DNA from 3 places in the Ochrobactrum sp. P6BSIII genome. Region 3 is predicted to be linked to each of the others. Evidence: predicted binding sites of a transcription regulator. Region 3 holds the regulator's gene; each other region holds the start of a gene.

What was found. Region 3 encodes LexA, which represses DNA repair genes until DNA is damaged. Its sites were predicted from a motif close to TGTTCNNNNTGTGTTCNG; they were not measured.
Region 1: a site for LexA is predicted at 2,292-2,309, ahead of FHW00_RS23380 (ATP-dependent helicase). Genes of this name have one in related genera too.
Region 2: a site for LexA is predicted at 2,495-2,512, ahead of ssb (single-stranded DNA-binding protein). Genes of this name have one in related genera too.

Annotation. Positions count from the first base shown of each region.
Region 1 is NZ_JACGXB010000027.1:11,288-15,977, reverse strand. It holds gene FHW00_RS23380 (ATP-dependent helicase) at 138-2,207, opposite strand; gene FHW00_RS23375 (NtaA/DmoA family FMN-dependent monooxygenase) at 2,634-4,034, shown strand; gene FHW00_RS23370 (ABC transporter substrate-binding protein) at 4,069-4,690, shown strand, end outside.
Region 2 is NZ_JACGXB010000004.1:316,775-321,464, reverse strand. It holds gene phnH (phosphonate C-P lyase system protein PhnH) at 1-264, opposite strand, end outside; gene phnG (phosphonate C-P lyase system protein PhnG) at 264-719, opposite strand; gene phnF (phosphonate metabolism transcriptional regulator PhnF) at 922-1,719, shown strand; gene ssb (single-stranded DNA-binding protein) at 1,784-2,308, opposite strand; partial or broken gene FHW00_RS24520 (hypothetical protein) at 2,942-3,138, shown strand; gene uvrA (excinuclease ABC subunit UvrA) at 3,249-4,690, shown strand, end outside.
Region 3 is NZ_JACGXB010000020.1:9,784-14,473, forward strand. It holds gene FHW00_RS21395 (ComEC/Rec2 family competence protein) at 1-1,630, shown strand, start outside; gene lexA (transcriptional repressor LexA) at 1,732-2,460, opposite strand; gene FHW00_RS21405 (molybdopterin molybdotransferase MoeA) at 2,701-3,918, opposite strand; gene moaC (cyclic pyranopterin monophosphate synthase MoaC) at 3,955-4,440, opposite strand; gene trpC (indole-3-glycerol phosphate synthase TrpC) at 4,445-4,690, opposite strand, start outside.

The sequences.
Region 1 (4,690 bases), on a different contig from region 3:
TGAAGAAATCTGTGCTGACCGAAGCGAGCTAGGCCAAAGCCTATCCTGTGTCTTCCGCGGGGCTTAAACGGACAGAAAATTCGATTGTTCCCTCATTCATGAGCTCGAAGGGTATGAAATGGACGGAACGCGGAACATCACTTCCACATGCTTCGCATCCGTGCGCCGACGTCGATGCGGACATTGCGCGCGCTGCCTTCGCTGGCGGTTGCTGCAACTTTTGGCCAGCTTATCATCTCAAACAGATTAAGAAGCGTGGCTGGGATGAACCGTGTTCGCGCGGCATAAACATGCCGGTCGCCCTTCGCATTTTGCCCATAGGTAAAAAAACGTTGCGGTGTAATGAGAGCGAGATTGTCACGGGCCCGCGTCATGCCGACATAAAGAAGGCGACGTTCCTCTTCCAACTCCGCCGTCGTTCCCGCCCCCAGATCAGAGGGCATACAGCCGTCAACGACGTTGAGCATGTAAACGGAGCGCCACTCCTGACCTTTGGCGGAATGAATGGTGGAAAGGATGAGGTAGTCTTCATCAAGAAGCGGCACTCCAGCCTGATCGCTCGTCGCATCCGGTGGATCAAGCGTCAGTTCGGTGAGAAAGCGCTCACGGTTCGGATAGCCGCTGGCTATCTGTTCGAGCTGAACCAGATCCGCCTTCCGTGTATCGTGGTCTTCATGAAGACGTTCAAGGTGGGGCTCGTACCAGACGCGCGCCAGGCCAATTTCTCCCGGCCAACCACCCTCGGCTTTTCGAAGGCTGGAGAGGAGATCAATAAAAGCTGGCCAGTCGTCTCCACTTCTTGGCGGTGGCGGAATTTCTGCAAGCGACTGTAAAGGTTCCGGGTCCAGGGCAATGGTGTCAAGAATCCTGCCAGCCGTTTGGGGGCCAACGCCAGGTAGCATCTGCAAAAGGCGGAAGCCCGCAACACGGTCGCGCGGATTCTGCGCAAACCTCAATGTAGCGAGCAGGTCTTTCACATGCGCACTGTCGAGGAATTTCAGACCGCCGAATTTCACGAAGGGGATGTTGCGACGGGTAAGTTCGACTTCCAAAGCGCCACTATGACTTGACGTGCGAAACAGCACGGCCTGCTGTTTGAGCCTGACGCCCACCTCACGGTTCGCCAGGACCTGCTCGACAATATAGTTTGCCTGATCGCTCTCGTCCCGAACCGTCACAAGCATAGGCCGTTGTTCCGATTGACGATCGGTCCAGAGGTTCTTGGTGAAACGCTCGCGGGCGAGACTGATCACTCCATTCGCGGCAGCAAGGATCGGCTGTGTTGAACGATAATTGCGGTCGAGCGTGATGACGTCGGCTGGCTTTGGAGAAAATTCCTTGGGAAAGTCGAGGATGTTGTGAATGGTTGCTGCGCGGAAGGAATAGATCGACTGCGCATCATCACCAACAACCGTCAGACCATGCCCGCTCGGTTTCAGCGCCAACAGGATCGATGCCTGAAGGCGGTTTGTGTCCTGATATTCATCAACCAGAACATGGTCGAAACGATGACTGACATCCTCGGCAAGCGCGGCATCCGACATCATCTGCGCCCAGTAAAGCAGGAGATCATCATAATCGAGCACATTTTGATGCTGTTTGGCTTCAACATAGGCGGAAAAAAGCTGTTTCAACTGCTCTTCCCAGCCAAGAGCAAAAGGATAGGCGTTCTTTAAAACCGCGCCGATTGTACTCTCGGAATTGACGACCCGCGAATAGATTGCCAGACACGTGCCCTTGGTTGGAAAGCGGCTTTCCATTTTCGAGAAACCCAGTTCATGACGAATGAGGTTCATGAGATCGGCGCTGTCTTCTCGGTCATGAATGGTAAAGTCGGCGCTGAGTCCGATCTGTTGGGCGTAAATGCGCAAAAGACGCGCGCCCATTCCATGAAATGTTCCCGCCCAGGCCAGAGCGTCCGTCATGACGGACGAATGATCGCCAAGCACCTGTTTGCAGATACGCTGGACACGCCCGGCCATTTCGGATGCCGCGCGACGCGAGAATGTCATCAACAATATCCGGCGCGGATCAGCGCCATTGACGATCAGGTGAGCGACACGATGCGCCAAGGTGTTCGTCTTGCCCGATCCAGCACCCGCGATGATCAAAAGTGGACCGCCGATCGTACCATCCGGCATGGCGACGCCATGTTCGACCGCTTCTCGCTGGCGATCATTCAGTTTTTCCAGATGGGCCGCTGCCATATGTCCTCGTCACGCATGAATGATTTTGAACACCGGACCGCGGATAATCGGCTGACATGTCCATGCGTGCTTTATTAGAGCATTCGAAACAAAAAGGGAACATGCTTGCTTGTGCCTTTGGCGATGCTTCCCCGCCGGCTCCCGATTATGGGATCAGAATCTGATGAAACTATAATTTCTAGAGATTTTATGTATTTTAGAAAAATAGCTCTTATGTGCTCACCGACAGTACTTAATATGCGTCTATGCCCTCTGGCACACTGACAAAACGCGGCTAGCGGGGATCGGACCTCGTAACCTCATTTGGACAGCGCTGTCGGCCGGGTCCGCCAATTGTGATCTCTCAAATGTCACCCTTTCCGTCTGACTGGGCAGCAATGCTTCATTGCGGATTGGAGCATTCGCTCGACTGATAAAGGCACGCTGATGTCCCGCCCCCTGATCTATAATGGTTTTCTCCATCTCACACCAAATCACCACGCCCACGGCTACTGGCGGACACCTGAGGGCCAAGTGCAGTACGGCTACTCGAAGCTGGAACCCTATATAGATGTTGTGAAGACCCTTGAGCGCGGTCGCTTGGACACGTTGTTCATTGCCGACGTTTCCGGTGTGTACGATTTCGAACACACGATCCGGGCCGGTTCACAGTTTCCGTCTGCCGACCCGATCACTATTCTCTCGGCGCTTGGGCTGGCCACCGAGCATCTTGGTTTGGCTGTCACCAGCAACATCATCCAGGCCCATCCATTTGCCTTCGCCCGTCAGCTATCGTCTCTTGACCACTACACGAATGGGCGTGTTGGCTGGAACATTGTCACCAGCTATCTGACCAATGGCTTCCAGAATTTCGGCTACGACACCATCACCCCGCATGACGACCGCTATGGCTGGGCGCAGGAATATCTCGATGTGACCTACAAGCTCTGGGAGCATTCCTGGGAAGAGGGCGCCATCCTGCACGACGCGGCCACCAACCGCTTCTTCGACCGCGACCGCATTCACCGTATCGATCACGTCGGTGAGCGGTATCGCGTGGCCGGTCCGCATATTGTTGAACCTTCCCCGCAGCGTACGCCGGTATTGTTCCAGGCGGGCAACTCGACCGCAGGTCGTGAATTCGCGGTGCGAAACGCTGAGGTGACCTTTTTACCATCGGCTACGCCGGAAGCGGCCCGACGCGATATTGAGATTCTTGACAAGCTCTTGACGCAAAATGGCCGCGATCCGCGTTCGCTAAAGAAAATCGTCACGCTTTCGACAGTAATTGGCTCGACCGAGGAAGAGGCGAAGCGCAAGCAGTCCTATCTCCATGACAATACGGATTTCGATGCATTGCAAGCTTTTCTGAGTGGCGGCAGCGGCATCGACTATTTCAGTATTTCCCCTGATACAACGCTCGGCGAACTGAAACACCGCTACGACACCAGTGAGCATGTGCGCAGCGGCTTCCGGCGCATTTTGGACGCCAATCCGAACCTCGACCTGGACGCGACCTGGGGCGAGCATCTCGTCAAGACTGCGCTGCTGCCCGGTCGCTTTGCCGGCACGCCGGATCAAATTGCCGATGAGGTTCAGCGCTGGGCTGACGCAGGCGTCGACGGTTTCAACGTCGTGCCAATCACCACGCTTGGTTGGTGGGACGAGTGGGTCGATAACGTTGTTCCTGTCCTTCAAGCCCGTGGTCTTGCACAGACGGAATACGCTCCCGGCACGCTTCGCGAAAAACTCTTTCGCAACGGTGATCGCCTGCCTGAAGCGCACCATGCCCGCAAGCTCAGCCTCAAGTCACGAACGAATACGAAATCGCCCGAACCGGCGCTTTGATCATTACGATTTCATCAATTCACGAGCAGACATTATGAAGAAGACGAATACGGCGAACATTTTCGCATCCGTGCTGACAATTGCGATACTGCCGCTTACCAATCTCCTGTCCACGGGTGCGATCGCCGCCACCGGCGCGGATGATCCCAATCGCATCCCTGGCGGCACGATCACCTACGTCCATGAACAGGAACCGCCATGCTTATGGGGCGGGTGGGTCCAACAGGCCTATCTTTCTCGGCAGGTTTTCGATTACCTCGTGAGCTACAGCGATGACGGGCAAATCAAGCCCTGGCTTGCCACGAACTGGAGCGAGTCCGAAGATCGCAAAACGATTACTTTCCGTTTGCGCAAAGATGTGGTCTTCACGGATGGCGACAAGTTTAACGCCGACGCCGTGGTCGCAAACTATCCGGCTTGGGAAAAGGGCATCGGTTGGCACGGTTTCACCTATATGACGGGCTTTACCAAGGTAGATGATTTCACAGTCGAACTCCATCTTTCCGAGCCAAATCCAGAAATCTACAACATATTGGCGAATGGCCATTACGGCTTTCAATCTCCCAAATCACTTGCCGAGAACACGAAAGAACAGAAGTGCCTGACGCCTGTCGGCACCGGACCCTGGAAGATAGAGAACTGGGCTCGTGGCAGCG
Region 2 (4,690 bases), on a different contig from region 3:
GGTCAGCCAGGCTGTGATGTCTGCATTGGCTGCAATAGCGCTGTCGCACCAGACGGTGGCGTCGTGGTCGAGCAAGGTGGCCGCGATGACGCCCAGTTCCGGTGTCAGCGGCAGCGGCGGCATGGCTGCACGCGCCAGAGCATAAACGCGGCCCGGATTAGCCATCGCATGCATGACCGCATGAAAGGCCGATTGGGCGTCCGTGACCGGATTGGCGAGACCGCCTTCAAAGGCCGGAGATGAATGGGGTGAAGAATGAAGCATCAATTGTCTCCCCGAACCATGGTGAAGAAGTCAACTTTGGTAGCAGCGGCTTCGCTGCGCAGCTTTGCGTCGGCCTGCTCCAGCCGGTTGCGCAAGACATCGAGGACCTGACGTTCCACCGCGTCGCGGCGCTCTTCGTCGATCCAGAGTGCATCGAACAGAGCGGCCAGCCGCGCCTTTTCCTGATCGCGACCGAGCGCATAGGAATGCCCGACCGAACCATCGGCCAGACGCACTGTGGCGCGGGTCACCGTCGCCTCACCAACATTGAACGGCGCGCCGCCGCCGCCGATACGGCCGCGCAGCATTACCAGTCCGGTTTCCGGACCACGGAGAATTTCGAAATCGGGCTTGTCCGACCATTCCAGCCAGAAAGCTTTCAGCTCTTCGCCGCTCGCCTGCGCAAGCGTTGCCATGCTGGCCTGACGTGCAGCCTGCATCACATCAAGCGCCATACCGTTTCCGGACTTGTCATTGCTGGCCGAGGCGTGGATCCCACCGGCGGCAGTGCCTTTGCCTGCCTTGGGCTCTGTCGTTTGCATGAGCTTTTCCGCCCTGTTTCAATCCTGTTGACTTGCTTCGTATATTTGTCTATTTATCTAGACAACCATACAATAACAGAATTATTACCCCCTGCCAATGACAGGACGATGACGGTTGATGACAAAGACCAAACGAATTGAACGAAACAGCGGCGTGGCGATCTGGCGGCAGATTGCCGACGAAATACGCGGCGACATCATGGCCGGAAAACTTCAGTCCGGTGCACGCATGCCTGCCGAGATGGAACTGGCGGATCGTTTCGGTGTCAACCGTCATACGGTACGTAGCGCCATCGCGGCACTGACACAGGAAGGTGTTCTCCGCGCTGAACAGGGCCGCGGCACATTTGTCGCCAATGCCAAGCGCCTGACCTACCAGATCGGGCAGCGCACCCGTATTTCTCAATCGCTGGGCACGCAGGCCAGCGAAGTCAAAGGCATATTACTCAGCAGCGGCACCGAAGTTGCGAGTGCTGACATAGCGGACGCCTTGGGCATCGCTGTCGGCAGCGAAATCACAAAACTTGAAACCGCGCATAGTGCGGATGGGCGGCCGGTATCGCGTGCAACGCATTGGGTGGATACGGCGCGTTTTCCCGATTTTGCCGCCGACTATGCTGAAAATGGATCCATTACCTGGGCGCTCCGGAAGGCAGGTATCGAGGATTATTTCCGTAAATCGACAACCATATCGGCCCAACATGCTGATTCAGATGATCTGAAACATCTAAAGCTTTCACCTGGGGCCATTGTACTGATGGCACGTGCCATCAATGTCGACACAGATGGTCACCCGATCCAGTATTCGCTGACCCGCTTTTCTGCTGACCGTATGGAGTTTTCAATCGAGACTTACCAAGCGAATGAAATCATAAATAATATTACTAATCAGAGAGATAACACGAATACATAATGTTCTGATTTAAAAGACAATCAAGCCAAAATGAAACGGGCGCTTAAAGCGCCCGTCAAATTCATCAAAATGGAATTTCGTCGTCGAGATCGCGGGAGAAACCGCCGCCACCGCCGCCGCCCGAAGAAGACGGGCCGGACGAACCGAAATCACCGCCGCCGGAATAATCCGACATCTGGTTGCGTCCACCGCCGCTGCTGCCACGGTCAAACGAACGGCCCTGATCGCCGCCTTCGCCACGGCTGTCGAGCATCTGAAGCTCGCCACGGAACTTCTGCAACACAACTTCCGTCGAATAACGCTCGTTGCCGTTCTGGTCCTGCCACTTGCGGGTCTGGAGCGCGCCTTCGATATAAACCTTGGCGCCTTTTTTCAGATACTGTTCTGCGACCTTGGCAAGGTTTTCGTTGAAAATGACAACGCTGTGCCATTCGGTGCGGTCCTTGCGTTCGCCAGACTGACGATCACGCCAGCTTTCCGATGTCGCAATACGCAGATTGGCAACCACATCGCCTGAGTTCAGACGACGAATTTCCGGATCGGCACCAAGATTGCCGACCAGAATGACCTTATTGACGCTACCAGCCATCGAAAATCCACTCCGGGTCTCATTCGCGTCTCTTCGGATATTTCTACCCCGACAAGAGCGCTTACCAAAAGAAGGATCAGGCGCATGAATTGCGCCATCACCTGAAACTCATTCATTTACCTTACAGGACTGACGCGTGGAGCGCTCAATTCCAGTACAGCGAAATGTCAATGTCCACAGAGTTTATGTTCTTGTTTTGTTCAAAATGCAAGCATTTTGCATCATCAAAAACTGCTCCTCTCCCAATTTTCAGAAAACTGTGTGGGTAAATTTATGCGGCTTTCTGAGCTTTAAAAACCACTCGTTGGTCCAGCCGAACTCCAACAACCTTGCACCGGTCATCTCGACAAGAAAAAGCCCCGCCGCTCACTGTTTCTTTGGCGCGCGGGGCTTGGGGTTTGAGCAAAGCTCGTATGTCGGCATTAATTCGTCGACAAAATCTTTCGGAACTCGAAGGCGCGCGGCCATTCGTTTTCCGCGCATATATAAATTGTCGGCAATCGAACTTCTTATCAACGATGCATGGTTCCTTGCGAAAAAATGCATCCGCGACCAAGATCGACTGTGCTTTCATCTGTGTGAAAGCTAGGCAGTGTAGTCAGGTGGACTCATGCTCCTTTACCTCCCTACCGGATTTTCCCGCTTCCTGCGAACCTCTTGCCGATATCGCGTCATCCCTCCGCAATACCTCTCCGCTAGCAGCGAGTAACCAAAGTGTGCTCCTGTCAGGAGTGACAGTCAACGCTCTTGCGTTCACATTTCGTATCGCCTATCAGAAGGCTGGTTGTTCGATATTTGTTCCGGTGCTACAAGAGCGCAAATTAGGATGACCTACCCCCTTCTTCTTTGGAGGGCGTCGCCCCATATTACGGGATTGGCGCGGCAGCATCAGAGCCGAAGCCAGTCTATCCATGGCATCACGAAGCAGGCAGGACGCGGAATGAGCGATCAGAAATTCATTTCCATACGTGGCGCGCGCGAGCACAATCTTAAAAATGTCGATCTGGATTTGCCACGCGACAAGCTGATCGTCATGACGGGCCTTTCCGGCTCGGGCAAGTCGTCGCTTGCCTTCGACACCATTTATGCAGAAGGCCAGCGCCGCTACGTGGAAAGCCTCTCGGCCTATGCGCGCCAGTTTCTGGAAATGATGCAGAAGCCGGATGTGGACCAGATCGACGGTCTGTCGCCTGCCATTTCCATCGAACAGAAGACGACGAGCCGCAATCCGCGCTCGACTGTCGGCACCGTTACGGAAATCTACGACTATATGCGCCTTCTTTTCGCGCGTGTGGGCGTGCCCTATTCGCCAGCGACCGGTCTCCCCATCGAAAGCCAGACCGTCAGCCAGATGGTCGATCGCATCATCGCGCTGGAAGAAGGTACGCGTCTGTACATTCTGGCGCCAATCGTGCGCGGGCGTAAAGGCGAGTACAAGAAGGAACTGGCGGAGCTTCTCAAGAAGGGTTTTCAGCGCGTCAAGGTTGACGGCACGTTCTATGAGATTGCCGATGCTCCGGCACTCGACAAGAAATACAAGCACGATATCGATGTGGTGGTCGACCGCGTTGTCGTGCGTCCTGACCTCACCTCGCGCCTTGCGGACAGTCTCGAAACCTGTCTGAAGCTCGCCGAAGGTCTGGCTATCGCAGAATTCGCCGACAAGCCGTTGCCACCCGAAGAAACGGCGGAAGGTGGTGCAGCCAACAAGTCGGCCAACGAGACCCACGAACGCATTCTGTTCTCTGAAAAATTCGCCTGCCCTGTTTCCGGCTTCACCATTCCGGAAATCGAGCCGCGTCTTTTCTCGTTCAACAATCCCTTTGGCGCCTGCCCGACCTGCGACGGTCTCGGTACACAGCAAGCCATCGATCCGAATCTGATTGTTCCCGATGAAAGCGCTGCGTTGAAAGACGGAGCGATTGCGCCTTGGGCGCGGTCGTCCTCGCCTTATTACAATCAGACGCTGGAAGCGCTGGGCAAGGCCTATGGCTTCAAGGTTGGTACTCGCTGGTCTGATCTGTCCAAGGAATCGCAGCACGCCATTCTTTACGGCACAGACGGCAAGGAAATCACCTTCCAGTATGACGACGGCCTGCGTTCTTATCAGACCACGAAGCCTTTTGAAGGCGTCATTCCCAATCTCGAGCGCCGCTGGAAGGAAACTGATTCTGCCTGGTCGCGTGAAGAGATTGAACGCTTCATGTCTTCGACGCCCTGCCCGGCTTGCAACGGCTATCGCCTGAAGCCGGAAGCGCTGGCCGTGAAAATCGGTATGAAGCATATCGGCGAAATTACCGAAATGTCGATCCGCAAGGCTGATGCCTGGTTCCGCGATGTCGATGGCAGCTTCAACGACAAGCAGCGGGAAATTGCAGCGCG
Region 3 (4,690 bases):
CGCCGCATTGATCGCCGGTACGCGCGGTGGCATCAGCGAGGAGACCAATGAGGACCTTCGCAAGGCCGGTCTGGCGCATATTCTCTCAATATCAGGTCTGCACATGGCGCTGGCGGCGGGTGTCGTGATGTTTGCTCTCAGGTCTGCCTTTGCGCTCTTTCCAGCCTTCAGCGTCCGGCACCCGGTCAAGAAATATGCCGCTTTCCTGTCGTTGCTAAGCTGCACGTTCTATCTCGCCATGTCTGGTGCCGACGTTGCAGCCCAGCGCAGCTATGTGATGATCGCCGTCATGCTTAGCGCATTGCTGTTTGACCGCGCTGCACTCAGCATGCGCAATGTGGCAGTCGCCGGTGTGGTGACAATAGCAATCTCACCGCATGAAATACTCGGGCCGAGTTTCCAGATGTCCTATTCGGCAACGGCGGCGCTGATTGCTGGCTATGCGTGGTGGGGAGCGCGTAAAGCCAAAAAATTGCAGCATGTGGAGAGGCGTGCGGCTTCGCCAGCGGCCGGTTTGCCAATGAAGGTTGTTAAATCAGCTATTGCTGCTGCCGGGACATCGCTTGTGGCAGGAATTGCGAGCGGCATTTTCGCCGCCTATCATTTCAACAATACCGCACCGTTCGGGCTGATCGGCAATGTGCTGGCCGATCCGGTGATCGCCACACTGGTCATGCCTTTTTCCGTTCTGGGCCTCGTATTGATGCCACTTGGCCTAGATTGGCTGCCATTGACCATTGCCGGGTCTGGTATCTGGATTGTCCGCACCCTTGCGAGCATGATCGCGTCATGGTCGCCTGATGGCAATCCGGGAGCGATGCCGATAGCAGCGCTCGCATTCTGGACCATAGCGCTCGTGATCGCTGTATTGTTCACAACGCGATTCAAGATTCTGGCGTTACTATTTGTTTTGGCGGGATTTATTGCCTTCGTGCACGAGCCGTTTCCAGATGTTGTGATATCCGAAGATGCAAAGCTGGTTGGGGTTCGTCTGCCCGATGGGCGTTTTGCTGTGAACCGCGACAGGCCGTCAAAGTTCACAATAGACAACTGGAAAACAGCCTATCTCGCAACGCAATTCCTGATACCACAGCACGCAAAAGACAGGCTTCGCGGAATACCGACTGACGGCTTTATCTGCGAAGACGAATTATGCGCGATTACATTACGCGATGGGCGTGTACTGGCCTATACGGCTGATCCTGCCGTTCAGGACGTCGCTTGCGATGTCGGTGATATCGTTATCCTCGCGATAGCCGGGAAAATACCGGGATGTGCACATCAAAAGAGGCTCGTCATCAACCGCCGTGATCTGGCGTTGCGAGGCACAGTGGAGATGAGACTTGGCGACAAGAAAGACACGACCGGCAATTCTATCGTGGCTCTTGCTGGCGATCTGACGTCCGTAAACGACAGCACACCTCAGCGGCGCAATTTTACCGATCCGCGTTATGACGACAGGCTAGCTTTCGCCATCGATGAGCCACGGCGTCCGTGGCATCTGTTCCGGCTCTATTCGCGCGCGGCACGTGGCTTACCTGATCGGGAATATAAGAAGAAGCAGCCTACTCAAAAGGCAGAAACGCAATGCCTGGCCACTGACGATCAGGGGCCGGGCAGATGCGAATGATAATAGTGTTTTGAGCGCGTTGCAATTCAACTAGTCGGCGGTTCAAGCCGCATTTTGCGCATGTCCGTCCGAAAACGCGGTTCCATTTTCGGACCTAACGATCAGTACCGGCGGATCAATCCGACCAGCTTGCCCTGCACGCGAACGCGGTCTGGGCCGAAGATACGTGTTTCATAAGCTGGGTTTGCGGCTTCAAGCGCAATAGATGCGCCCTTGCGGCGGAACCGCTTCAAGGTTGCTTCTTCATCATCAACCAGTGCGACAACGATTTCACCCGGGTTGGCGATATCGCCGCGCTTGATGATGACTGTATCGCCATCGAAAATCCCGGCTTCGATCATCGAGTCGCCCTTGACCTCCAGCGCATAATGTTCGCCCGCACCAATCATCTCCGGGGGGAGGCTGAGCGAATGCGTCTGGCTTTGAATGGCTGAGATCGGCACACCGGCGGCGATGCGACCCATGACCGGTACCGATACGGTCGCCGAAACATCATCATTGGTCGCAACAGGTGCGGAGCGTAACGGCTGCACCGGTGCAGGAGGGGCCTTGCCCAGGCTGCCTTCGATGACGCTCGGCGCAAATTTCTTCTGCGCGTTCAGTCCCGGTGCAATCGAATCCGGCAGGCGAAGCACTTCCAGCGCACGTGCCCGGTTCGGCAGCCTGCGAATGAAGCCCCGTTCTTCCAGAGCGGTGATCAGCCGATGAATGCCCGACTTGGAAGCAAGGTCGAGCGCTTCCTTCATTTCGTCAAAAGATGGCGGAATACCTGTTTCTTTCAGACGATCATGAATGAACAGCAGAAGCTCGTGCTGCTTACGGGTCAACATGCGCGACACCCTCCGACCAGATAAGAATCGAGAAAAACAAAACCAGAACGAACACTATATGTTCCAGTCTTGTTCTGCAATGGTTTTAAAATGATTAACGGGCTGGCGGCTTGTTGCCGGAACGTTCACAGGGCCCCGTGACGGGCCGGTCCTTATCCAAGGAAGCGTTTTATTTTCAATCCATTGTGGCTTTTGCTTCGCGTTGTTTCGAGGCAGCAAAAGTGACCATTCTGGTGCTTTTTAACGTAGCATAAGCACGCGGCACGAACTGCCTGCATCTGCTGCCGGGGCATTTTCGTCACGAATGAGCAATGCATTGGAGCCGACGAGGGCTGTCAGCATGGACGAATCCTGTACTGGAAATGGTGTTGCCAGCAGCGTTCCATCGCTTTGCGATTCGACCGTGGCGCGTACAAAATCGCGCCGATGGTCATTGGCAGGCATCGCCTGACCGAGTTTCGCAGGGCGGATATCTGCCGTCAGATCGGTGCCTGCAAGTTTCGCGATCAGCGGGCGAAGAAAAACGAGGCTGCAAACGAGGCTTGAAACCGGGTTTCCGGGCAGGCCTATCACATGGACGGTGCTGCCGTCGACAGTCTTGCGCCCGTACATAAGTGGTTTTCCGGGACGCATGGCGATTTTCCAGAAACCGAGATCGACACCGCAATTGCGTAGAGCACTATGCATGTAATCGCGATCACCGACCGATGCGCCGCCAACGGTCACCAGAATATCGGTTCCACTGTTCAGAGCGCTGGCAATAGCCGATTCAATCTGTGTCGGATCGTCCGGAATGATGCCCATATCTTCGGAGTAGCCGCCAGCGCGGCGCACGATTTCGGCAATGCCCACACTGTTCGAAGCGACGATCTGGTCCGGTCCGGTCGTGGCTCCGGGCGGAACAAGTTCATCGCCGGTAGCCAATATGGAAATGCGCGGTTTGCGAAACACATCGAGCGATGGATTGCCGCTTGCAGCAGCCAGTGACAGGGCGGGTGCGTCCAGTTCGCGACCGACCGGTATGACGGTCTTGCCGGGAGCAAAATCGAGACCGGCCCGGCGGATATGCCGTCCGGGTTCGATGCCTTCCAGAATGGTCAGCTGATCGCCGGAACGTTCGGTATGTTCCTGAATGACAATCGTATCAGCGGCTTCAGGTATCGGCGCGCCGGTGAAAATGCGCACGGCCTGTCCGGGCAGCAGGGAGCCTTCGAAACGCTTGCCAGCAGCGGATTCACCGATAATGGTCAACTGAAGGGGATAGGCGATTTCTGCAGGCGCTATCAGCGCATAGCCATCCATGGCCGAGCAGTCGAAAGGTGGTTGCAGGAAACGGGCCTCGACGGCGCGGGCAACAACGCGCCCGCCAGCTTCATTCAGCGTAAGAGTTTCAAGGCCATGCGGTTCTGCGGAGGAGAGTATACGCGCCAGAGCATCTTCGACCGGGAGAAGGGACATCGTATTTCCTCTCGAACTCAGTTTTGTGAGGCCGCTTCAGACCTTCCAGTCGCCGGACTTGCCACCGCTCTTTTCCACAACGCGAATATTGCCGATTTCCATATGGCGATCGACAGCCTTGGCCATGTCATAGATCGTCAGGCACGTCACGGAAACGGCTGTGAGCGCTTCCATTTCAACGCCAGTGCGGCCGTTCAGTTTGGCAAGCGCACGCACGCGCAGACCGGGCAATGCGTGATCCGGGACTATATCCACCGCGACCTTGCTCAGCATGAGTGGATGGCAAAGCGGAATGAGGTCGGCGGTTCTTTTCGCAGCCATGATGCCTGCAAGACGCGCTGTGCCGATCACATCGCCCTTGGCTGCATCGCCCGCCAGAATGAGCGCCAGCGTTTCCGGTTTCATGGTCACGCTGCCTTCGGCAACGGCCTGCCGCTCCGTCTCATCCTTGGCGCCGACATCCACCATATTGGCAGCGCCGGTCTGGTCGAGATGGGTGAGCTTGGCCGCATCCGAGGTCATGACATTAAGCCTTGCCGGTCAGAAGCTCGCGCGTGGCGGCGGCAACATCGTCCTTGCGCATCAGGCTTTCGCCGATGAGGAACGTGCCGATGCCGGACTTTTCCAGACGCAGGCAATCGTCATGGGTGAAGATGCCGCTTTCGCCAACCAGCAGACGGTCGGCAGGGGCCGTTTTCGACAGGCGTTCGGAAACGGTCAGGCTGACTTCAAACGTGCGTAGGTTGCGATTGTTGACGCCCAGCAGACGCGA